DNA from 3 places in the Qipengyuania sp. ASV99 genome. Region 3 is predicted to be linked to each of the others. Evidence: predicted binding sites of a transcription regulator. Region 3 holds the regulator's gene; each other region holds the start of a gene.
What was found. Region 3 encodes LexA, which represses DNA repair genes until DNA is damaged. Its sites were predicted from a motif close to GTTCCNCNCTTGTTCT; they were not measured.
Positions count from the first base shown of each region.

Region 1: ACM64M_RS11200 (ribonucleoside-diphosphate reductase subunit alpha) is a predicted target of LexA. The motif match lies at 4,322-4,337, and genes of this name have one in related genera.
Region 2: ACM64M_RS07370 (PA0069 family radical SAM protein) is a predicted target of LexA. The motif match lies at 3,734-3,749, and genes of this name have one in related genera.

Region 1 covers NZ_JBLQUK010000009.1:72,047-80,160, reverse strand. The annotation lists gene nadB (L-aspartate oxidase) at 120-1,745, shown strand; gene ACM64M_RS11210 (TraB/GumN family protein) at 1,840-2,778, shown strand; gene ACM64M_RS11205 (alpha/beta fold hydrolase) at 2,914-3,822, shown strand; gene ACM64M_RS11200 (ribonucleoside-diphosphate reductase subunit alpha) at 4,401-6,443, shown strand; gene ACM64M_RS11195 (membrane protease subunit) at 6,470-6,841, shown strand; gene ACM64M_RS11190 (PilZ domain-containing protein) at 6,934-7,284, shown strand; gene ACM64M_RS11185 (hypothetical protein) at 7,371-7,553, shown strand; gene ACM64M_RS11180 (hypothetical protein) at 7,550-7,852, shown strand; gene ACM64M_RS11175 (ribonucleotide-diphosphate reductase subunit beta) at 8,004-8,114, shown strand, end outside.
Region 2 covers NZ_JBLQUK010000004.1:169,357-177,470, forward strand. The annotation lists gene ACM64M_RS07355 (long-chain fatty acid--CoA ligase) at 1-1,555, shown strand, start outside; gene ACM64M_RS07360 (DUF1330 domain-containing protein) at 1,661-2,095, shown strand; gene ACM64M_RS07365 (hypothetical protein) at 2,298-2,504, shown strand; gene ACM64M_RS07370 (PA0069 family radical SAM protein) at 2,629-3,729, opposite strand; gene moaB (molybdenum cofactor biosynthesis protein B) at 3,988-4,518, opposite strand; gene ACM64M_RS07380 (transglycosylase SLT domain-containing protein) at 4,532-6,295, opposite strand; gene ACM64M_RS07385 (hypothetical protein) at 6,298-7,071, opposite strand; gene ACM64M_RS07390 (4Fe-4S dicluster domain-containing protein) at 7,176-8,114, shown strand, end outside.
Region 3 covers NZ_JBLQUK010000006.1:47,372-55,485, reverse strand. The annotation lists gene ACM64M_RS08665 (molybdopterin molybdotransferase MoeA) at 1-974, shown strand, start outside; gene lexA (transcriptional repressor LexA) at 1,179-1,868, shown strand; gene ACM64M_RS08655 (ComEC/Rec2 family competence protein) at 1,901-4,165, opposite strand; gene gltX (glutamate--tRNA ligase) at 4,234-5,637, shown strand; gene ACM64M_RS08645 (citrate synthase) at 5,678-6,964, shown strand; gene ACM64M_RS08640 (sensor histidine kinase) at 6,977-8,114, opposite strand, start outside.

The sequences.
Region 1 (8,114 bases), on a different contig from region 3:
ATGCCTGATTGCGATGCCATTATTGAGCCGTTCATGGTATTCTCGCCACGTCTCGTCTCGGTCGCAGCAGTGACGCTGCCCACTTGCCATGTTTCGCGCCGCGCGCCATTGCGTCAGGGATGGATAATCCATCTGAAAATCGCGGCACCTTGCCCGGCGAAAAGCCGGGTGATTTCGACGTTATCATCATCGGGTCGGGTGCCGCTGGACTAACGGCGGCGCTGGAACTGGCAACGGATTTGCGGGTGCTGGTGCTGGCCAAGGGTTCATTGACTGGCGGATCGACCGCCTGGGCGCAGGGCGGGATCGCCGCCGTGCTCGACGCGGGCGACACTTTTGAAAACCACGTGCGCGACACCATGGTCGCAGGCGCCGGATTGAATGACCGCGAAACGGTCGAATTCGTGATCGAGCGCGCCCCCGCCAGCATTGACCGCCTGTGCGAGTTGGGGGTGCCGTTCAACCGCGATGCGAATTCGCTCCACCTCACCCGCGAAGGGGGTCATTCGCACCGCCGCATCGTCCATGTCGACGACGCGACCGGCTGGGCGGTGCAGAGCGCGCTGCTTAAGGCGGCGGAAGCCAATCCCAACATCACCATGCTGGGCGGGCGCACGGCAATCGATTTCATCACCGACCGCCACCGCGAACGCTATTCAGCCGCAGGCCGGGTCTGGGGGGTCTATGCCCTGAACGAGGAAACCGGGCGGGTCGAACGTCACGTTGCGCGCGCGACGATCCTCGCCGCCGGGGGCGCGGGCCGCGTCTATCAATTCTCCACCGCCCCGCGCGGCGCGACCGGAGACGGGATTGCCATGGCGTGGCGCGCGGGCGCGCGCGTCTCCAATATGGAGATGATGCAGTTTCACCCGACCTGCCTGTATAATCTGGAGGTCAAGAATTTCCTCATCACAGAGGCCGTGCGCGGCGAAGGCGGGCATCTGATCAACCCGCGCACGGGCAAGCGTTTCATGACCTTTTACGATCCTGAACGCATGGAGCTGGCGCCGCGCGACGTGGTTGCCCGCGCAATCGATTCCGAGATCAAGCGTTTCGGGCTCGATTACGTCCATCTCGACATCAGCCATCAGCCCGCCGATTTCGTTAGGGGCCATTTCCCGACCATCTATGAAAAGCTGCTGGGCCTGGGCATCGACATGACCAAGGGGCCGATCCCGGTCGTCCCCGCGCAGCATTACACCTGCGGCGGGGTGGTGGTGGACCTGTTTGCGCGCACCGATCTGCCGGGACTGTGGGCGGCGGGTGAATGCACCGAAAGCGGGCTGCACGGCGCGAACCGGCTGGCGTCGAACTCCTTGCTCGAATGTTTCGTGTTTGGTGAGGCGGCGGCCTCCGACATTCTGACGATGTGGGATGAACTCGACGATCCGCCCGCGATCCTGCCGTGGGACGAAAGCCGTGTGACGGATTCGGACGAGGAAGTCGTGATCAAGCAGAACTGGACCGAAATCCGCCGCTTTATGTGGAACTATGTCGGTATCGTGCGCACCACCAAGCGGCTGGAACGCGCCAAGCACCGGATCGAATTGTTAAGCCAAGAAGTGGACGATTATTACGGCGCGTTCCGCGTGACGACCGACCTGATCGAACTCAGGAACCTGCTGCAATCCGCCGAATTGATCGTGAAAAGCGCGCTCGCCCGACACGAAAGCCGGGGGCTGCACTACACGATGGATTATCCTGAGATGGACGCAGCGGCGAAGGATACGGTGCTGGTGCCGTGAGCACGGGTGGTCATCCCCGCGAACGCAGGAACCTAGGTCCTGACCCTAGGGCGTTCATGCACCGTGCAGCGGGGCCAAGCCAAGGATCGCGTCGATGTGGATCTTCCAAAAATATGTTGCACTGTCGGCGGGATTTGCGCTTCTCGGCAGCCCGCAAGCTTTCGCCCAAACCCCCGCCCCCACCGAAAACCAGATCGTCGTCACCGCGCAGCGTTCCGGCGCGCCGATGTGGACCATCGACACACCCGACGGCGCGATCATCCTCGTCGGCGAAATTCGCGCTGTGCCCAAAGCGACCCCGTGGCAACCTGACCGGCTGGAGGAGGCCACTGGCGAGGCAAGTCAGGTGATCCTGCGCTCGCGCCCCAAATTCTCGCCCGGCGACGTTTTTCGCCTGATCTTTCGCGGCGGCAGGTTCACCAAACTGCCCGACGGCTCGGTCGCCGCCGATTACCTCAGCACCGATCAGCGCGCGCGGCTGGCTGCGCTGGAGGCGGAATATGATGTCGATTACGACGAACGCTCGTTCCTGATGACCGCCTTCGATCTGCTCGCCCGCCGCCTCGATTTCGATGACCAGACCACCGAGGATGCGACAGAGATCGTCAGCAAGGCGGCAGACCGGGCCGATGTGCCGATCACCAGGCCTGAACAATTCCGGGGCGAGGATCTGCTCGATAATCTTGCCGAGGCCGATCCGGCCAGCCACATCCCCTGCCTCGAAGCCGCGATGGCTGCGACCGAAGCGGGTCGGGGCATCATCGCTGCGCGCGGCGACGACTGGCGAAAGTTTGATATTCCCGCTGTGATGGACAACCCGATCGAACGGGCGCTGGGACAATGCTGGCCGTGGGCCGATGACGAGCTGGGCGATGAAATTCGCGGGCAATGGGTCGGCATGATCACCGATGCCGCGCAGAAACCGGGGGTGACGCTCGCCGTGGTGCCGTTGCGCGTGCTGGCGGAGGAGGGCGGCGTGCTCGACCTGCTGAAGGGACAAGGCTTTGTTATTGGCGGACCTGTCTGGCGCTGAAGCGCGGCGCAAACTTTCCGCATTCAAATCGTAAGCCAGATGTATCCTGCGCTTGATCTGGCGCTCCAAACCGGCTCTTGTCCGGCCTTGGGTCGGCCAAAGCCCCGAAGAGGGCGATCAAGGAGCAATAAATATATGCCGCATATCGCCGCGAATGGCGTTTCGCTGTTTTACGAAGATCACGGCAATCCCGAACATGAGGTGATCTTGTTGGTCATGGGATTGGGCGCGCAGCTGACGCTGTGGCCGGATGAATTTGTCGAAGCGCTGGTGGCCAAGAGATACCGCGTGATCCGCTATGACAACCGCGACATTGGCCTGTCGGAAAAGATGGAGGGCAAGCGTGCGCCGAAACTGGCGTGGCAGGTGATACGTCAGAAGATCGGCTGGCCTGCCGCCGTGCCCTACACCTTGCGCGACATGGCCAATGACGGGGCTGCGCTGCTCGATGCGTTGGCGATCTCGCGCGCACATGTGGTCGGCGCGTCGATGGGCGGGATGATTGCGCAACTGATGGCGGTGCATCATTCGGACAAATTGCTGTCACTCACCTCGATCATGTCGACCACTGGCAATCCCAATCTGCCGCAAGCGGAAAAACACGCGATCGAGGCGCTGACCGCGCCGCTCAAATCGCTCGATGAAGAGGCGGTGGTTGCCCACGGGATCAACATTGCCCGCAACATCGGCAGTCCGGGCTTCCCCTCCGATCCAGATCGGCAGCGCGAGAAGGTGCTGAGAGGCGTGCGGCGCAGCGTCTATCCGCCGGGCCTGCCCCGCCAACTTGCCGCAATCATCGCCGATGGCGACCGCCGCACGCGGCTCGCACAGATCACCACGCCAACATTGGTGTTGCACGGGGAGGATGACCCATTGGTCAAGCTGCCCGCAGGACAGGACACCGCGCGGCATATTCCGGGCGCAAAGCTGGTGACGATACCGGGGTGGGGCCACGATCTGCCGGTGGAGCTGATCGATCGCCTGGCGAACGAGATTGCGCTGCACGCCCGCGACGCCCGCGCCGCAACGCCGGTTGCGGCCTAGGGTCAGGACCCAAGCGGCTCTGCCTGAATCAGGATGATGCGCGGGCGGGTAAAGGCTTCGGCCTTGGCCAACCAAGGGGGCCTGCCCGCGCAACAATATTCGCGCCACCGGGCCGAAAGATTCAATGGTTGATTCAAAAGATTCAATCACCAAATTTTTCTTCACAGATTCAATTTGGGGCTTGCGCGGCGCGCGACTCAAGCTTTGACCACGCGTCGCGGCGTTGCAGCATAGTAATACACCGCCCCTGCATGTCGAATCGTGGTTAATCTCCCGTTGACCGGAATCCTTCGCTGATTCATGATCTAGTGGTCCGGTTCGTCATGGACCCCCAATTCGTAGTGATTTTTCCCGCGCACCAATCGGCGCAATCAGGGAAGGAGTCGCTGCCGATACGGGGTGCAGAATGCGGCAGGGCGGGGAATTATGAAGAGTTCGGCGGACAAGCCTGTGGGTCAATCGGGGCTAATGCGGGGATAGGCTGTCGATGAAATGGTGCAGAACAGAATCGGAACAAAGACGCTTTTCCGCTATAGGAGAAACGCTGCCTGATTCGAACGGACTGAGATGGGGCGACAATGGAATTCAAGGCGAGTGACGAGATGTTGAGCGACGCAGCGACCGGGCCACAGGCAGGCATTGCAACGGCGCAGGCGGGGAAGAGTGAAAAGGCCGTGACCATGGAAAAGCCCGATACCGGCAGCGAAGAACTGATCGCGGCGAAAGGCGCCGAAGCGCTGGGCAATGCCATGTCTGCGGCGGCCAAGGCCGCAGCTGCGCCTGATAGCAAGAAGGTCAACGATCGCCGCTTCGAAATTCAGATCGACGATAGCCGCGACGCCAATCTCACCGACTTTGGCAAGGACACGCTGACTGATCGCTATTTGCTGCCGGGGGAGAAATATCAGGACCTGTTTGCCCGCGTCGCCGATGCCTATGCCGATGATCAGGCGCATGCCCAGCGGGTGTATGATTACATCTCGAACCTGTGGTTCATGCCCGCCACACCGGTGCTGTCCAATGGCGGCACCAATCGCGGCCTGCCGATCAGCTGTTATCTCAACAGCGTTTCGGACAGCCTCAGCGGGATCGTTGACACTTGGAACGAAAACGTCTGGCTGGCTTCGAAAGGCGGCGGCATCGGCACCTATTGGGGCAATGTCCGCGGCATTGGCGAACCGGTCGGGCTGAACGGCAAGACCAGCGGCATCATCCCGTTCGTGCGGGTGATGGACAGCCTGACGCTGGCGATTTCACAAGGGTCGCTGCGGCGCGGATCGGCGGCGTGTTATCTCGACGTGTCGCATCCCGAGATCGAGGAATTCCTCGAAATCCGCAAACCTTCGGGCGATTTCAACCGCAAGGCATTGAACCTGCACCACGGCGTGTTGCTGACCGATGCTTTCATGGAAGCGGTCCGGGCGGGCGAGGAGTTTGAACTCAAATCGCCCAAGACCGGCGAAGTGCGCGGCAAGGTGGATGCGCGTTCGCTGTTCCAGAAGCTGGTTGAGACCCGGCTGGCCACGGGCGAGCCCTATATTGTCTTCAACGACACCGTGAACCGGATGATGCCAAAACATCACCGCGATCTGGGGCTGAAGGTTTCGACCTCGAACCTGTGCAGCGAAATCACCCTGCCGACCGGGATCGACCATCTAGGCAATGATCGCACCGCAGTGTGCTGCCTGTCCTCGCTCAACCTTGAAAAATGGGACGAATGGAACAGCGACAAGCAATTCATCGAGGACGTGATGCGCTTCCTCGACAATGTGCTGCAGGATTATATCGACCGCGCCCCCGAAGAGATGGCCCGCGCACGCTATTCCGCGATGCGCGAACGCAGCGTCGGGCTGGGGGTGATGGGTTTCCATTCCTTCCTGCAGTCAAAGGGCTTGGGTTTTGAAAGCGCGATGGCAAAGGCGCTCAACCTGAAGATGTTCAAACATATTCAGGCCAAGGCGTCGGAGGCGTCGATGCTGCTCGCGCAGGAACGCGGGCCATGCCCCGATGCTGCCGATATGGGCGCGATGGAGCGTTTCAGTTGCAAGATGGCAATCGCCCCGACCGCGTCGATCAGCATCATCTGCGGCGGCACCAGCGCCTGCATCGAACCGATCCCGGCGAATATTTACACCCACAAGACCTTGTCGGGCAGCTTCATCGTCAAGAACCCCTATCTGGAAAAGATCCTCGACAAGAAATCGAAAAATTCGACCAATGTCTGGAATTCGATCCTCGAAAAGGGCGGCAGCGTCCAGCACCTCGATTTCCTCTCCGAAGAGGAAAAGGCGAGCTTCAAGACCAGTTTCGAAATCGATCAGCGCTGGCTGCTCGATTTTGCCGCTGATCGCGCGCCCTATATCGATCAGGCGCAGTCGCTGAACCTGTTCATCCCGGCGGACGTGGACAAATGGGACCTGATGATGCTGCATTTCCAAGCGTGGGAAAAGGGTATCAAATCGCTCTATTACCTCCGCTCGAAATCGATCCAGCGCGCCGGTTTTGCGGGCGGGGTAGAGGCCGACAACACCGCCGATGCAGCCAAGATCGAACTGACCGCCGGCATGGGCGTCGATGGCAGCGGTCAGACCGATTACGAGGAATGCCTGAGCTGTCAGTGAGTTGCGGCACCAAAGCGGAGTAGGCCATGCGTAATCCCGGTGTAGTGCTGATCTTGTTGATAGCGGCAGTTCTACTGGTCCCACTCGCCATGTGGGGCATCCCGCTTTACGGCCTCTATTCGGAACGGCTCGCCGGGGAAGCCCGACTGGCGGAGGCGCAATCTTCGCGCCGCATCGCCATTCTCGAAGCCGAAGCGCGCCGCGAAAGCGCGGTCGCTTTGGCTGAGGCGGAAGGCGCGGCCAAGGCGAACCGGATCATTCAGGACTCGCTCGGCGGGCCGGAAGGCTATCTGCGCTACCTCCAGATTCAGGCCTTGGCCGAAACCAGAGCATCGCTGATCTATGTCCCGACCGAGGCGGGGCTGCCGGTGACCGAGGCTCGGCGCTTGCAGGAATAGGCCTGAGGCCAAAACTGAAAGTTGACCCCCCGCAAATTGCCCCGGTGTTCGCAGGTCAATTCTTAACCATATCGGTATAAAGTCTCCCTGATATGATGCAGGCCCGCCAATCCGAACGCGTGCGCTCTCGCGCAACAGGTACGTGCAAGACCGCGCGCGGAACCCAGTGGGATATTCAGTTTGACGACCTCTCGCTTGGCGGCTGCCGGGTCGATGATCCGCGTCACGGGATGGCTCTCGGCGCAGTCGTCAAACTCTTCATCGCCGGAACGGGTCCGCATCACGCCGAGGTTGCATGGCGACAAGGCGACCGGGTCGGGATCGAGTTCCTCAAGCCGCTGGCTCCGCGGGTCCTGCAATTGCTCGCCCGCGAGGAATGGGAGGCCGCGCGCATCGCCGACCGCGAAGAAAGCTCCCGCCTGCCGATGCGGCGCGTGATCTGACGTCCACCTCCGCGTCGCAAAGCTCCCCCTCGCACTCGCCCGGAAATTGTGCAATTCTTCCGCCAAAGCGCAGCAAGGAGCGAAGCATGGCGGCACCCATCTGGATCGGAATAGCGGGCACGGTGCTGGCGCTTGCCTTCATCGGCAACGGTGTGCGCAACGTCATGGGGCCAGAGGGCCACGCAGCCAACGCCGGTCGTCTGCACATCTTCATGGCGGTGATATTCCTGCCGATCCTGTGGCTGGTTGTGCTGAGGTCGGTGCTGTGAGCGCGCCCATGCAGCGCAGCCGCGCCATCGCTGCCACCGCGCTCGCGCTGCTCGTTTCGGCCTGCGCCAGCCAGATCGGCGCGGGCGTCAGCCAGGCGGACGCCGCGCCGGGGTTCCTGTGGGGCCTGTGGCACGGATTCATCTTTCCGTGGAGCTTTATCGGTTCGCTGTTCAGCCCCGACATCGCGGTCTATGCCGTGCCCAACACCGGCGGGTGGTACGATTTCGGGTTCTTCCTCGGCATCACGGTGCTCGGCGGGGGCAGTTTCTTCGGATCGAAAAGCCGCAAGCGCGACTAGCGATCGCCGCACCGCTAGGAGGGCTTATCCCCGGTTTCCATTCGACTCAGATTTTGCACGGACTATCCCCAGCGAATCATCCCCGCTTGCCTTCGAATTCGTAGTTTGGTTCCCTATATGAGTCGTCAGCCTCCAACCGAAGGATCACAACATGTCGTTGCTCGAAGCCCGCAAGACCTACAAGCCGTTTGAATACCCCTGGGCTTACGACTTCTGGAAACGTCAGCAACAGATCCACTGGATGCCCGAAGAAGTGCCCTTG
Region 2 (8,114 bases), on a different contig from region 3:
GATCGATCACGCCGCCAGAGAAGCGGGCGACCGCGAAATTGTGACGCGCTGGGCCGATGGCAGCGAAACGCGCACCAACTGGGCCGGGATTCGCGCCGATGCGCTGAAAATGGCGCAGGCGCTGCAAAAACTGGGGATCAAGCCGGGGGAGCGCGTCGCCAGCCTTGCCATGAACCATTCGCGCCATCTGGTGAGCTGGTACGGGGTCGCGGGGATGGGCGCGGTGCTGCACACCGTCAACCCGCGCCTGTTTGACGATCAGCTCGAATATATCGTGGGCCACGCCGAAGACCGCGTGCTGCTCTATGATGCCGCGTTTCAGCCGATTGTTGACGCGATGCGTTCCCGCTGGACCACGGTAGAACATTACATCTGCTATGATTCGGGCGAACATGCCCCCGCGTTCGAGGATTGGATCGCTGCCGAGGACGGCGCGTTCGAATGGGTCGCTGGGGATGAGCGTGACCCTTGCATGATCTGTTACACCAGCGGCACGACCGGCAATCCCAAGGGCGTGCAATACGAACACCGATCGACCGTCATGCACGCGCTTGCCGGGCTGCAACCTGCCGCTTTCAATTTCTCCAGCGCCTCGGTCATGCTCCCCGTGGTGCCGATGTTCCATGCGGCAAGTTGGGGCCTGCCCTATGCCGGCGCGATGGCGGGGATCAAATTCGTGTTCTCCGCAGTCAACGATCCGGCGGTGCTGCATGAACTGATGATCCGCGAAGGGGTGACCGACAGCGCAGGCGTGCCGACCGTGTGGCTGGCGCATTTCCAATATTGCGACAAGCACGGGCTGGATCTGCCGCCCTTGAAGGCTGCAACCATTGGCGGGTCCGCCGCGCCCAAATTCATGATCCGACGTCTGCTCGAAAACGGCACGCGGGTGCAGCATGCCTGGGGAATGACCGAAACCAGCCCCATCGGCACCGTTGGCGGACCGACCTGGGACTGGGACACGCTCAGCCTGGATGAAAAGGTCGAAAAATGCGCGATGCAGGGCCGCCCCACATTCGGCGTCGAACTGCGCACCGTGGACCTTGACGATATGGCGACCCCGCTGCCGCGCGACGGCGTGACCAGCGGCGCACTGCAAATTCGCGGGCCGTGGATCATCCGCCGCTATTTCAAGGCGGAACAGGATGCGGCGGGCAACGAAGGCTGGTTCGACACGGGCGATGTCGGCATCCTCCACCCCGACGGCACATTGCAACTGACCGACCGGACCAAGGACGTGATCAAATCGGGCGGCGAATGGATCAGCTCGGTCGAATTGGAGAATGCCGCCGTCGGCCACCACGCCGTGGCCGAAGCCGCCTGCGTCGGGATGTATCACCCCAAATGGGATGAACGCCCGGTGCTGTTCGTGGTGAAGAAAGACGGCGCCGAAGTGACCGGCGGTGAGATCATCGAACATCTGAAGCCGCTCATCGCCAAGTGGTGGCTGCCCGATGCGGTCGAATTCGTCGACGACATTCCGCATACGGCGACCGGCAAGATTTCAAAGAAGGACCTGCGCGAGCGGTTTTCGGATTACAAGTTGGAGGGGTAGAGTTTTCTTTGAGGCGAGTCCCCGCGCAGGCGGGGACCTCTCTCTTCTTGCGCCCTTCCTTGCCAGATCCCCGCCTTCGCGGGGAATCACAGATTGGAATTGGAAATGACCGAATTCTACATCGACCCATCGCCGGAAAATTTCGCCGCGTTCAAGGATTTGCCGCGCGACGAACCGATCCACATGCTCAACCTGCTGCGCTACCGCGACCTTGCCGAATATCCCGAGGGGCACGAACATCACGGCAACGGCTGGACCGGGCGGCGCGCCTATCAGGAATATGGCAAGACGAGCGGTCCGATCTTCACGCGCGTCGGCGGCAGCGTGGTCTGGCGGGGCGCGTTTCAGACGATGGTGACGGGGCCGGGGGACAAGGACTGGCACGACGGCTTTGTCGCGCAATATCCCAATGCGGGCGCATTTTTCGAGATGATCAAGGATGCGGATTACCAGAAGGCCGTGGTCAACCGCACGGCGGCGCTGGTGGATAGCCGCCTGATGCGGTTTGCGCCGGGTGAGGTTGGCGGGGGGTTTGGGTGATGGGAGATCAAAAGATGACGGATTGGAGCTTCACAAAATATCAAAGAATAGTGTGCGGATTGGCATCGCTGCTTTTGCTTTTTGCGGTGGCCGTTTCGTGGGAGCGACCTGGCCGAGATGAGTTTCCAACAATGATATTTGTTTGGGCGGTAATTTTTTGCCTAGCCGCGCTTGCTGGTCCGAAGAAGAGGACGGAAGATCAATGAGAGGCGTAATTGTGCTCGCTGGGCTAGCGCTTCTTTCAACATCACTGGACACCTCTCTTTCAAAGATGAAGGAGTTTTCAGAGAGTGAAGCTTCCGACGTTCGGGCTGAATTGGATTATCAAATCGAAGACTTGCGGTCAGAAATTCGTGATAACGAGCGTGAAATTGAAGATCTAGAGCTGCGGATTTTGTATCGCTACTAGCCGCTAGATTATTCTCGTCATCCCAGCGGAAGCTGGGATCTAGGGCGGCAAAGTGGGGTGCTAGGCGACTCTGGACCCCAGCCTGCGCTGGGGTGACGGTAAAGGGCTGGGGGATGCTTGAGGGCTAAATCAACCGCAATTGCCCACCTGTCTCCGGCGGGCAAAACCGCGAACAATCCAGTTCGAACCGGCTGCGCCCGATCCCCGCTCTCTTGCAGGCGATACGAAAGCGGTTGCGTAGTAGGTCGGCCCATACGCCGCTGGGTTTCATGCGGGTGAAGAAGTCGGGATCATTGTCGCGTCCGTTTCGGATTGAACGCACGATGCTCATCACCTTACCCGCGCGGTCGGGATAGTGGACATCGAGCCATTCGCGGAACAGCGGGGCGACCTCGTGCGGCAGGCGCAGCGGAATCCAGCCCGCGCTCTTCACGCCCAGCGCCGCGGCGGCGGCGATGATGGCTTCGAGATATTCATCGGTGATCGCCGGGATGATCGGTGCCACAGAGCAATGCACTGGCACGCCGATCTCGACCAACCTGCCGAGCGCGGCGATCCGTTTGGCGGGCGCGGGGCAGCGCGGCTCAAGCTTTCCCGACAGCACCGGATCAAGCGTGGTCACCGAAATCGCCACCGCCACCAGCTTCTCCCGCGCCATCGCCTCCAGCAAGTCGGCGTCGCGCAGGATGCGGTCCGATTTGGTCGTGATCGTCACCGGATGGCGCGCCTCCAGACACACTTCGAGCAATTGTCTTGTGATGCGATATTCGCGTTCGATCGGTTGATAGGGATCGGTGTTGGTGCCCATTGCAATCGGCTTTGGCTTGTATCCCCGCTTGTTCAGCGTTGTGCGCAGCAATTCCGCCGCATTGGGTTTGGCAAACAGCCGCGTTTCAAAATCCAGTCCCGGCGACAGATCGTGATAGGCATGGGAGGGCCGCGCATAGCAATAGACGCAGCCATGTTCGCACCCCCGATAGGCGTTGATTGATCGGTCGAACGGTATATCGGGCGATTCGTTGAAGGTCAGGATGGTCTTGGGGTTTTCCTCAGTCACACTGGTGCGCAGCTTTACCGGCGGTCCGTCTTCGCCAAAGGCCAGCGCCTGCATATAATCGCGCCAGTCGCCATCCGTTTCCCTCTCGGCCAATCCGAAACGGGTTGAAACCTGCGCCGATGCGGCGCCTCTGCCGGGTTCAAAATCGGGGTGATCGGCGGTTCGCATTATCGGAACATATATAGAACAATAGTCCTGCACGAAAGCCCAAAAACGGCAAGATTGCAGAGCCGCCGTATATTTGCGCTTTCCTACAGGTCCGGTTCTGCGCAAGGATCCGATTTGCCCGAGCGGGACCGGATCGGATGCGGAAAAGTAGAAATTGTTGGAAAAGTGTCAAGCGCGGTAAGTGGCGTCAATCTATTGAATCAATGCAATAATATCGCAAAATACCCGGTTGACACACTGTCCAATGTGTCAAGCAGATCAACGCTCTTTCAATCTCGGCATCAGCTCAACGAAATTGCAGGGCCGGTTGCGGCTGTCGAGCTGTTCGGCGAGGATACCGTCCCAGCCATCCTTCACCGCACCGTTCGATCCGGGCAGGGCAAAGATATAGGTCCCGCGCGCCACCACGGCGCAGGCGCGCGATTGCACCGTGCTGGTGCCGATGGTCTGAAAGGAGAGCCAGCGGAACAATTCGCCAAAGCCGGGGATGTCGCGCGCGCCTGCGATCCGGGACAGCGCCTCGGGCGTCACGTCGCGGCCGGTCAGCCCGGTGCCGCCGGTGCTGACCACGGCGTCGATGCGGGGATCGTCGATCCATGCGTCATATTGCGCGGCGAGCAGGGCGGCGTCATCGGTCACGATGGTGCGCGCCGCCAGATGATGCCCCGCCGCGACGATGCGAGCGGCAAGGATATCGCCCGAAGTGTCATTGTCCGGGGTGCGGGTGTCGGACACGGTCAACACCGCGATGTTGATCGGGGTGAAAGTCCGGGTCTGGTCAATCGCCATCTGGGTGGCTCCGCTATTGGCTGAGGGATGCGGTCCTTGCCGTAGCCACTTGCGGAAACTCTGGCCAGCGTCCTTGCGCCAAGGCGCGGCGGCTGGGCGAGGGGGACCCGGCGGCGCGTTCGTACATCCAGTAATTGCGCATCACGATGGCAACATAGCCGCGCGTTTCCCAATAGGGGATCGATTCCATCCAGAGCAGCGGGTCGCCCTGGTCGTTGATCTCTGAATTCCAGCGGCTGATCGGGGTCAGGCCGGCGTTATAGGCGGCCATGATCTTGGGCAGCAGGCCCTGCGTCGCGGGACTGTCGCGCAGCATTTCGAGATTGCGCTGACCAAAGGCAAGATTGACCTCAGGGTCGTCGAGATTGACATAGGAGGCGCTCATATTGAGGCGCGGGGCGTGCTGGCGGACGGTGATAGGAGTGATCTGCATCAATCCGCGCGCATCCGCCGGGCTGATCGCGGCGGTGCGGAAATTGGATTCCTGCAAGGCATGGGCAAAGGCCAAAGCAGGATCGACGCTCCAGCCATTGGTGGGCTGCCAGCGCGCGGTGGGAAAACGCAAAGCGCTGTCGCTTTGCATGCCGTAGGGCGCGTAATGCGCCATGAACAGCTGGGTCGATGGCAGGCCAAGTTCGCGCGCCAGCCGGGCGAGTGCGGGATAATCGCGGGCGCGGCCGATGCGGGCTTCGTGGCGGAGCACTTCATCGGCGAGCGCTGGGCGGCCGATTTCGACCAGCGCGGCGGCGACACGGACATTGCTGCGATCGCTGAGTGCGTTCCAGTCGTCCAGAGTGAAAGGCTGAGGCGCAGCGGCGGCAGGCAGATCAATGCCCAACTGGTCCATCGCCAGCATGCCATAAAGCGTTTCATCATAGCGGGCGGCAGCGGTCAGATGGTCTTGCGCAGCCACCGGCTCCCGGCACCGGACCAGCGAACGATGCGCCCAGTAATGTGCCGCAGCGGTCAGTTCGACATTGGCGGACCGGCTGGCAGATCGAACAAACGCCTCTCCGGCGAGCGAGCAATACCCAAGCCGCCACGCGGCCAGCCCGGCGACCCATTCGCCCTCTGCGACCCAATCGCCTGAACCCTGCGAGACGGTTTCAGCGAGCGCGAGGGCATTTTGATCGTCGTTCTCGATGTAGTAGCTCCACGCCACCCGCTGACGCCATTCGGCGAGCGTAGCGGGGCTGAGCTGAGGTTCGGCCTGTGTTAGCAGCGCATGGGCGCCGGCGGGATCATCATTGCGGATGGCTTCGAGTATACCGGCCTTGGTGTCCGAAGAGATCGTGCCATCGTCCACCGGGCGCGGCAGGATGCGTTTGGAGGCGGCGGGTTGGCGGCTGAACGCTTGCGCCGGCGGCAAGACGGGTTGCTGTTCAAGCCCGCGCCGCTCGCCAAGGCGGCCAAGCTGTTCGGTCTGCGGCAGTTCGACCCCGGCGGCGAGCCAGTTCGACACTTGTTCGGCGGAGACTTGAGGGCTGCTTGCATGGGTGTAATATTCGGCGCGGGCGATCTGGTTCAGCAAGCCGTCGCTGCGGCGGTCGAGCAAGGCGTTCACCTGCGCCCATTGTTCGGCGTCAATCGCGGCGAACAGATCGCGGTAATGCTCGCGTTCATCCCCGGAGAGGATGCGGGGGACCGGCGTTTCTGTGGCAGCACCGCGATCATAATGCGCGACCATGCTGCCGGTTTGGGCGATGACGGCTGGAGCCAGAACGAAGGAGGAAATCAGTCCAAACCCGGCGAGAACCGGACGTGCGCATTTCAACATAGCTACTCGGCTGACCATTCGATCCATCTCCGCCAGAATCGGGCTTTGAGCCGGGGCATAGCCATCAGGCTTTCCAATCCTTCGCTCACCAATAAAGGTACCCTTGGCGATTTCTGGTTGATTTCGCGTAAATACGTATCGGGGTCTGATACATCTTGCCCGATCAGAGGCAAGACGCCCCCGCCCAGCACCAGCAGCTTTTGCGGTGAAGCGAGTCCTATGTGGTGCAGAGTGACATTATCCATTCCGCTCGCCGCCAGAGCAAGCGTGTCGGCCATGGGCATATGCCGGGGCAGCGCGGAGGCGATATATGTCTCGTCTTGCGCCAAGCCCATCGCCGCAAGCATGCGCGCCAGCAATCGACCCTGCGGACCGCCGAGCAACCGCTGCGTGTCGCCTTGTTCTGGCTCGATAACCAGAACCATCAACCGGGCACCCGCTGGCCCGCGCGGCGGAACCCTCACGGCAGGGTTGGCGGCATCGAGTTCGGGAGCCGATAGCCACCATTGCTGGAACGAGGCAAGGTCAGGCGGCGGCGAATCACCAAGCAGATTGGTGCGCGTTACAGCAATACCTTGCCCTCCATCCGGCTTTGTTTGCGGAGCGGAAGAAGGGGGCGGACCACGGCCCGTGTCCAGCGGCGGTGCATCCGCGCTCTCTGGTTCGCGGAGCCAATCCGTAGCGGCATCGGCAAAGTCCGCATCCACGCCAGCCGTCTGCCACCATTGCAGCAAAGCGGCCAATTCAGCGGCAAGAGGGGTTGTCGGGGCGTTCATGCTGATCCAAGCAAGTCTTGACTGTCCCCACCCCAGTTAGCAAGTGCAAGCAGAGACGAATGAGCGAACAATTTCGCCGCAGATACCAAGGATGAGAAAAGCGCATGTCCGAACGGGAATCGATGGAATGTGATGTCGTGATTGTAGGCGGCGGGCCGGCGGGCCTGTCGGCGGCGATCCGGCTGAAACAGATCAATGAAGAGCTTGAGGTCGTTGTCCTCGAAAAAGGCTCCGAAATCGGTGCGCATATTCTTTCGGGCGCGGTGGTCGATCCCAAGGCGCTGAGAGAGCTGTTCCCCGACTGGCGCGACATGGATTGCCCGATGGCGGAAACCCCGGTGACGGATAACTGGCACTGGGTGCTGTCCAAATCCGGCAAGACTTCGCTCCCGCATCTCATCATGCCGCCACTTATGAGCAACCACGGCTGTTACACCGGATCGCTCGGCAATCTCACCCGCTGGCTTGCCGAACAGGCCGAAGCGCTGGGTGTGATGGTGTTCCCCGGCTTCCCCGCCAACGAAGTGATGTTCGGCGAAGACGGCAGGGTGCGCGGCGTCATCACGCAGGACATGGGCATCGCCGCCGATGGTTCGCAAAAAGGTGATTTTCAGCCGGGCATGGAGATCGAGGCGAAATACACCCTGTTTGCCGAGGGCGCGCGCGGCTCGCTGACCAAACAGTTGAAGAAGCGTTTTGACCTTGAGGCGAATTGTCAGCCGCAGGTCTACGGCCTCGGCATCAAGGAATTGTGGGATATTGATCCGGCGAAGCACAAGCCGGGCCGCGTAATCCACACGCAGGGCTGGCCATTGAGCGAGAGCGGCACCTGGGGCGGCGGGTTCTTTTACCATCAGGCGAACAATCAGGTCGCGATCGGTTTTGTCACGGCGCTCGATTACAAGAACCCCTGGGTTTCGCCCTATCAGGAATTCCAGCGCTGGAAACAGCATCCGGAGATCCGCGCCTATCTCGAAGGCGGAACCCGTGTTGCATACGGCGCGCGCGTCATCAACGAAGGCGGCTGGCAGTCGGTGCCCAAG
Region 3 (8,114 bases):
GCGCCGGGGGGCCATTCAATGCATCGATAGCCCCCGGACAATGCGTCCGCATCTCGACCGGCGCGCATATGCCCGAAGGTGCAGAGAGCGTGCTAATTCAGGAGAATGCGGTCGTAGCAGGAACGACAGTCGCACTTGCCAAGGGGGAGTCGCCCCCTCCCGAAGGCCGCCACGTTCGCAAAGCAGGGTTCGACTTCTGCAAAGCCGACACGGTGCTGCGTGAAGGCACGCGCCTGTCGCCCGCCACTGTCGCGCTCGCCATTGCCGCCGGTCACTCACATGCACCCGTGGTCTCGCGCCCATCGGTTGCCGTTCTCGATAGCGGCGATGAACTGGTGACGCCTGGCAGGCCGCTCGCGGCGCACCAGATCCCGGCGAGCAACGGGGTCATGCTGAGCTGGATGCTTCAGCCTTATGTCGGGCAAGTCGAACGGCTCGGTCCGGTCCCGGATGACGCCGAGGCGCTTGATGCGGCGTTGAAGCGGGCGGAGAACTGCAACATCCTGATCACCTCTGGCGGCGCGTCGGTGGGCGACCACGATCTGATCCAGCAAGCCTTGAGGGACTGGGGGGCGGAAATCGACTTCTGGAAAGTCGCAATCAAGCCGGGCAAGCCCTTGATGGTGGCAACGCGCGGCAACACCGTTGTGTTGGGCCTGCCCGGCAATCCCGTGTCCAGCTTCGTCACCGCCTTCCTGTTCGCGCTGCCGCTGGTGCGCAAGGCAATGGGCGCAGCCACTCCCCTGCCCCGCGTATCGCAAGCGGTCTGCGCGGAAGCATTGCCTGCGACCGGGAGCCGCCGCGAATTCCTGCGAGGGGTAAGCGAAGGCGGCACAGTTAGGCTTGCGGCATCACAGGATTCGAGCGCCTTGTTCGCATTGGCTCAGGCCAATTGCCTGATTGATCGGCCTGCGGGCTCCCCCGAAACCAAACCGGGAACGTCAGTTCCTGTGTACAACCTCCAAAATGGCTGAGTTCTGCGGGTTTGGGGAACATGGGCGCTTGACTTGCGCAAATGAGTTGCCTAATTGTTCCTCATTCGTTCACCATAATGGCGGGCGGACAGCGCTCTGAACCGCATCGTTCCTTTCGGGAATCTGTGCCTCTGAGGGTGCGACATTCCAGCACTGCATGGCCGCTGTGCCGTGCGACAATGTGCGCTCTAACGGAGTTTGCCCATGTTGACCGCAAAGCAGCATGAACTGATCCGCTTCATCCAGCAACGGCTGGAAGAAACCGGTATTTCGCCCAGTTTTGAAGAGATGAAAGAAGCTCTCGACCTCAAAAGCAAGTCCGGCGTTCACCGTCTGATTTCAGCTCTCGAGGAACGCGGCTTTATCCGCCGCCTGCCCAATCGCGCCCGCGCGCTGGAGGTGATCCGGCAGCCAGAGAACGCGGCACCTCCCCTCCGCGCAGGGCGCAGCGCCAGCGACAATGTGGTGAACCTCGCCAGCAAAGCGCCCAGGGTGGCTCAACCTGCCAATGATGTGATTGAGATCCCGCTGCACGGACGCATCGCGGCGGGTGCGCCGATTGAGGCATTTGAGGGCCACACTTCGCTTCCTGTTCCTGCGGCGTTGTTGGGACCGGGGGAGCATTATGCGCTGGAAGTGTCCGGCGATTCGATGATTGAGGCAGGGATCTTTGACGGCGACTATGCGCTGGTGCGGCGTACGGACAGCGCCCGCGATGGCGAGATCGTGGTTGCGCTGGTACGCGGCGAAGAAGCGACGCTGAAATTCCTTCACAAGGATGGCGGCATGGTGCGGCTCGATCCGGCCAATTCGGCCTATGACCCACAGATTTACGGAGCCCATGAAGTGCAGGTTCAAGGCAGGCTTGCCGGTCTATTGCGGCGCTATCACTGAACGGATCAGGGCGCGACGAGGAGCGATCGGTTTCAGTCGCTCTCGCCGCGCCACCATCCATGTTCGCCCTGTCCTTCTGCGACCGCATGCACCCGCTCATTTGAGAGATCGAGCGCGAGGCCTCCGGTGCGTTCAAGCATGCTGCGGTCGGCCTTGAGCCAGCGCGGTTTGCAAGAATACGGCAGGTAGCGGTCGGCAACGACGATGTCGGCCCGTTCGCATGCAGCGGCAAGCGCGCGTTCCTCGATCAATTCGCGGTTTCGCGCGAGCAAAAGTGACCAGTCCCGCCCGCCGCGATTGATCGTGATGACGCAGAACTCTGGTGAGCAGCGCGCACCCGGCCATTCGGAAAGCGGGATGGGCTGGCCGCTGACGCTCGAAAGTTCGAGCAGATTGTCGCGCGAGTAAGAGGATTTGCTGTCGCGCAGTGAAAGCAAGTGCCGGCTGCCGTCCCTGGCCTCAATCGCTATGCCGACATGCCGTCCCTCGCGCCCGATCAGTAAATCAGGAATCGGGGTCAACAATACCAGCATGGTGGCAACACCGGCCGGCACAAGACCGAGCAGTCGGCCCCGTCCGCTCCACAAGGCGAGCCACAGCCCGCCCAGCGTAAACAACGCAATTGCGGTGCCGCTCATTTGCGGCATCAACTTGACCGCGCCAGGCTGATCTGCGGTGAAATGCGCCAGTGCAAGCAAGAGGTTGAGCGAAGCCTCTGCCAGCCACCAAAATGGCGCACCAAGTCCGACGAGGTCCAGTAACAACGCGGCCGCAATCAGCGGCATGGAAGCAAAAGTAACAAGCGGAATGGCAATGACATTGGCGAGCGCCCCATACAGCCCGGCCCGGTGAAAATGGAACATGACAATCGGCATCAGAGCGATCTCAATCACCATTCCCGTGACGAACAGCATCACCAATCTGCGCCCCGCGCGCCGCCACCCGCTTTCTTCCCGCGCGGCAAGAAACGCCCGCGCAGGTTCAGACGAATGCAGCGCTACAATCGCCAAAACGGCGGAAAAGCTCATCTGGAAGCTCGGGCCGATGGCGCTTTCCGGCCACAGCAGCAGAACAAAGACCGCCGCCACCGCAACCATTCGAAGCGATAAGGCGTCGCGTCCCATGGCGAGCGCAATCAGCACCAGCATCGCAGCCGCGCAGCTGCGAACGGTTGGAACCTCAGCACCGGTCAAAAGGGTGTACCCCACGCCAGCAAGCGCCCCCACCGCGGCCGCAACGACTGGCAGGCGCACGCGCAAGGCAATCGCAGGAAACCACGCCAGCAACTTAAGCGCGAGCAAATATGCGGCGGCGATCACCGCGCTTACGTGCAGGCCGCTGATTGACAACAGATGCGTCAATCCAGAATCGCGCATCGCGTCTTCGTCGGTTTCAAGGATTGCGCCGCGATCTCCGCTGGCAAAAGCGGCAGCGATGGACCCCGCCGATCCGTCCACCCGGCTACGGACATGTGCAGAGAGCCGTCGCTGGACCGCTGCAATGCCGCTCGCCTTTGGGGCAGAGCGGGTCACCTCAATCGCTCCAACCAAGCTGCCGGTTGCGGAAAGCCCCTGAAACCAGGCGGCGCGGGCAAAGTCATATGAACCGGGCAACATCGGGCTTGCAGGCGGCATCAATCGGACGCGCATCCGGACAACTGCTCCTTCGGTCAAGGCGCCCCTGCCGTAAGTCTCACCTGTCGCAGCAGCCTCTTCAATCGGAATATTGATGCGGATCTTGCGGCTTTCGCGCGTTTCAGCGTCGCGCACCGCCAGTGTCAGGCGAATGCGCTTCTGAGCCGGTTGATCCTGTCGTTCGAGAACATATCCATGCACTCGTTCAACCACTGGACGGTCAATCGCTGTGGCCCCAACCATCTCGGACCGGGCCCAGATCACCGCCATGCCAGCGGCAAAGACAAGGCTGCATACGATGACCGCTTGTCGGACCCGATCACGGTCCAATCTACCGCGCCAAAGGGTCAGGGCAAACAATGCCAGCAAAAGCGCCAATCCAATTGCTGACACCCATTGCCACGGGGATTTGAGAGCAAACCACGCAAAAATCCCGGCCGCAAAAACCACCGCGAGCCAAGGTGCGCGGTCAAAGCCCGCGTCGGCCAGCGCCCGCTCGAGCCAGTCAAATACCGCACTTGTAGAGCTCGCCAAGCTGGACAATCCGCCGCCCCTTTGCCACAGGCGCGCAGCGGCCCACCTCGGGCTGGATGGAATGATCGCCTCAGCCCCAGCGCTGATTTCGGGATCATTCCCCATCGGAATTATCGGCGTCTCTGCCATTGGCCAATTCCCCCTTTGGGCAAGGCAGGTTTGGAACGTCGCGTTAAGTGAACAGGAACAATCAGTCTATGGCAAGCGAAGTCGTCACCCGGTTTGCGCCCTCGCCCACGGGTTTTCTGCATATTGGCGGTGCGCGCACGGCCTTGTTCAACTGGCTGTTCGCAAGGCATCACGGTGGGCGGGCATTGCTGCGGATCGAAGATACGGACAAGCAGCGATCGACGCAGGAGGCCATCGACGCCATTCTCGATGGACTGGACTGGCTCGGCCTGGATTACGACAGTGCCCCGGTCTTTCAATCAGACCGGGCAGAACGTCATGCCGAGGTTGCCGGTAAGCTGCTTGCAGCGGGCCACGCCTATAAATGCTTTGCGACGAGCGAGGAGCTTGAAGCGATGCGGGCCGAGCAGCGCGCTAACAAACAGCCGTTGCGCTATGATGGCCGCTGGCGTGACCGCGATGCCTCTGACGCACCCATGGGCGCCCCCTTTACCGTCCGGGTGAAAACTCCGCAGGACGGAGAAACGACCATCCACGATGCCGTGCAAGGTGCAGTTTCAGTGCGCAACGGTGAGCTAGACGATTACATCATCCTACGCGCCGACGGGACTCCGACCTATATGCTGGCGGCAGTGGTCGACGATCACGATATGGGGGTGACCCACGTGATCCGCGGCGACGACCACCTCAACAACGCTTTCCGCCAGCTGCCGATTTACCGCGCGATGGATGCCATCGAAGGCAAATGGCCAGACCCGATCTATGCGCATATTCCGCTCATCCACGGGTCAGACGGGGCAAAATTGTCGAAACGGCATGGAGCGCTGGGGGTAGAGGCATACCGCGATGAAATGGGTATACTGCCCGATGCCTTGTTCAACTATCTGCTCCGACTGGGGTGGGGTCATGGCGACCGCGAAGAGATCAGCCGGGCCGAAGCGGTTGAACTGTTCGACCTGAACGGGGTCGGTAAGAGCCCCTCGCGGTTTGACATCAAGAAGCTGGAAAACCTGAATGGCCATTATATCCGCGAAACCAGCGACGCTGTGCTCGCGCCGTTGGTTGCGGCGCGGATTGCAGGGGATGCAGACATCGAATTGCTGATCCGGGCTATGCCGGTCCTAAAAACGCGCGCAAAGAACCTGATCGAACTGGCCGAAGGAGCAGGCTTTCTTTTCGCCCAGCGGCCACTGGAAATGACCGAAAAGGCCGCGCAATTGCTCGATGGCGAAGGGCGGGCCAGGCTCAGTGCGATTTCGAGCGCGCTTGGCGCGACAAAAAACTGGACAATCGACGCACTCGAAGCCACTACCAAAACGCTCGCTGAGGAAATGGGGATGGGGCTTGGCAAGCTGGCGCAGCCAATGCGCGCTGCACTCACTGGGACGACAACCTCGCCCGGAATTTTCGATGTTCTGGTCCTACTCGGACGGGAAGAATCCCTGGCACGGCTGGATGCGCAGGCTGCGTAAAGGCTGAAGCCAGAACCACAATTTGGGCAGGAGAAAGACCTTGGCAGACAAGCTGGCGAAACTCGAACTGGGCGGCGAAACTTACGAGTTTCCCGTTCTTCAAGGCAGCACCGGCCCCGATGTGGTCGACATCCGCAAGCTCTATGGCTCGACCGGAGCGTTCACTTTTGATCCGGGCTATAAATCGACGGCCAGCTGCGAAAGCGCGCTGACCTATATCGATGGCGATGCCGGCGTGTTGCTGCACCGCGGCTACCCCATTGGGCAATTGGCCGAACATTCCAGCTTCATGGAAACGTCCTATCTGCTGCTGAACGGTGAGTTGCCTAGCGCTGAAGAACTCGACGATTTCACTTACACTATCACGCGGCACACCATGCTGCACGAACAGCTTTCGGTCTTGTATCGTGGTTTTCGGCGCGATGCCCATCCGATGGCGGTGATGTGCGGCGTGGTCGGCGCACTGTCGGCATTCTATCACGACAGCACCGACATTTCCGATCCCGAGCATCGCAAGATCAGTTCGCACCGGCTTATCGCAAAAATGCCGACTATCGCAGCCATGGCGTATAAATATGCGGTCGGTCAGCCGTTTGTTTATCCCGACAATTCGCTTAGCTACACCGGCAATTTCCTGCGCATGACCTTTGGTGTTCCGGCAGAACAGTATGAAGTGCATCCCGCCATTGAAAAGGCGATGGACCGCATTTTCATCCTCCATGCCGATCACGAACAGAATGCGTCGACCTCAACCGTGCGGCTCGCCGGTTCGTCTGGCGCGAACCCATTTGCCTGCATTGCAGCAGGCATTGCCTGCCTTTGGGGTCCGGCACACGGCGGTGCCAACGAAGCCGCTCTCAACATGCTTCAGGAAATCGGCTCGCCCGATAAGATCCCGCATTATATTGAACGGGCAAAGGACAAGAACGACCCGTTCCGCCTGATGGGCTTTGGGCATCGTGTCTACAAGAATTACGATCCACGCGCGACCGTGATGCAAAAGACGCTCAAGGAAGTGTTTGAAGCGCTAAACGTCGACGATCCGGTGTTTGAAACAGCACTGCGACTCGAAGAGCTCGCGCTCAACGATGATTATTTCAAGGAAAAGAAACTGTTCCCGAATGTCGATTTCTATTCGGGTATCATCCTTTCGTCGATTGGCTTCCCAACGACAATGTTCACCGCGCTGTTTGCTCTTGCCCGGACCGTGGGCTGGGTCGCGCAGTGGAACGAGATGATTTCCGATCCAGGCCAGGTTATCGGGCGTCCTCGCCAGCTTTATACCGGTCCGACCGAACGCGACTACGTTCCCATTGGCAATCGCTAACTTCGCGGGGAATTAGTTCGCAGCAGGCAGGCTTAGCTTGAAAACGGCCCCGGCGGTGTCTTCGGATACCGCCGACTGTTCCACCACGAGGTCGCCGTTCATGGCGCGCGCCAATTTGTGAGAAATATACAGGCCCAGCCCCGATCCGCTGTCGTTGCCGCCGTCGCTATCGCGCCCAAGCCGTTCGAACTTGTCGAAAATGCGCGCCGCTTGATCGGCATCAACGCCCGGACCCCGGTCAATGACAAGGATCTCAACCCTGCCATTGCCCGCATTTTGCGCGGTCAAGGTGACTGTGCTGCCTTCGGGTGAATAGGCGATAGCATTGCCGATAAGGTTGATTAGGATCTGCAGCACGCGGCGGAATTCACCGACTGCGATTACGGGCGTTTCAACATTGCCGATTGTCACTCTGATCCCGCGGAGCTGCGCCCTCACACCAAGAATGCCGCTCGCCCGGCGCGCCGCATCACACAGATCGACCTTCTCACTCACGGTTGAGAAACCCGGAGATTCGACGACTTCCAGATCGGCCAGATCGTCCAGCATCCCCGACAGATGCTGTCCAGCGGAGGCGATGTTGCCTGCATATTCGCAATATTCGGCGCGCAGAGGCCCGGCGAGACGGGCACGAATGGTCTCCGCATTGGCGATGATGCGCGCAATCGGTTGGCGGAGCGCAGGGGTGAGCGCGGTACCGATAAGCCGCGAATGAGCGGTTTCCACCACCGAGGTGTGTTCGTCATCCGGCGTTGATAAAGGTTGATCGGCGATCAGCAGCAACTCAAACCCTCGCACGGTGTCGCTGGAATGGCCCATCGGAATGAGCCGCACCCGCCATTGCCGATCAGATCCTTTAAACTTACAAGAAGTCCCATCGAGCAGCCGCCAGTGCAGTGGCTGGCGATGTTCGACCCCTTGAAGTTGCACATAGTGATTCCAAGGATTGCCAGGCTCTGCGGCAATGGCCGCCTGCAGCTCAGCGGCATCGGTGGCGCTGGTGTGCAGCACTTGCACCTGTTGACGCGCATCCAACCTTGCAGTCACTTCGGCGGCCGCGCGGTCGATTGCATCAATCCAATCAGCGCTCGTGCGCGCATCGGCCTGTGGTCGCGGCGTGCGGTGCCAGTTTTCAAGCAGCAATTCGCAG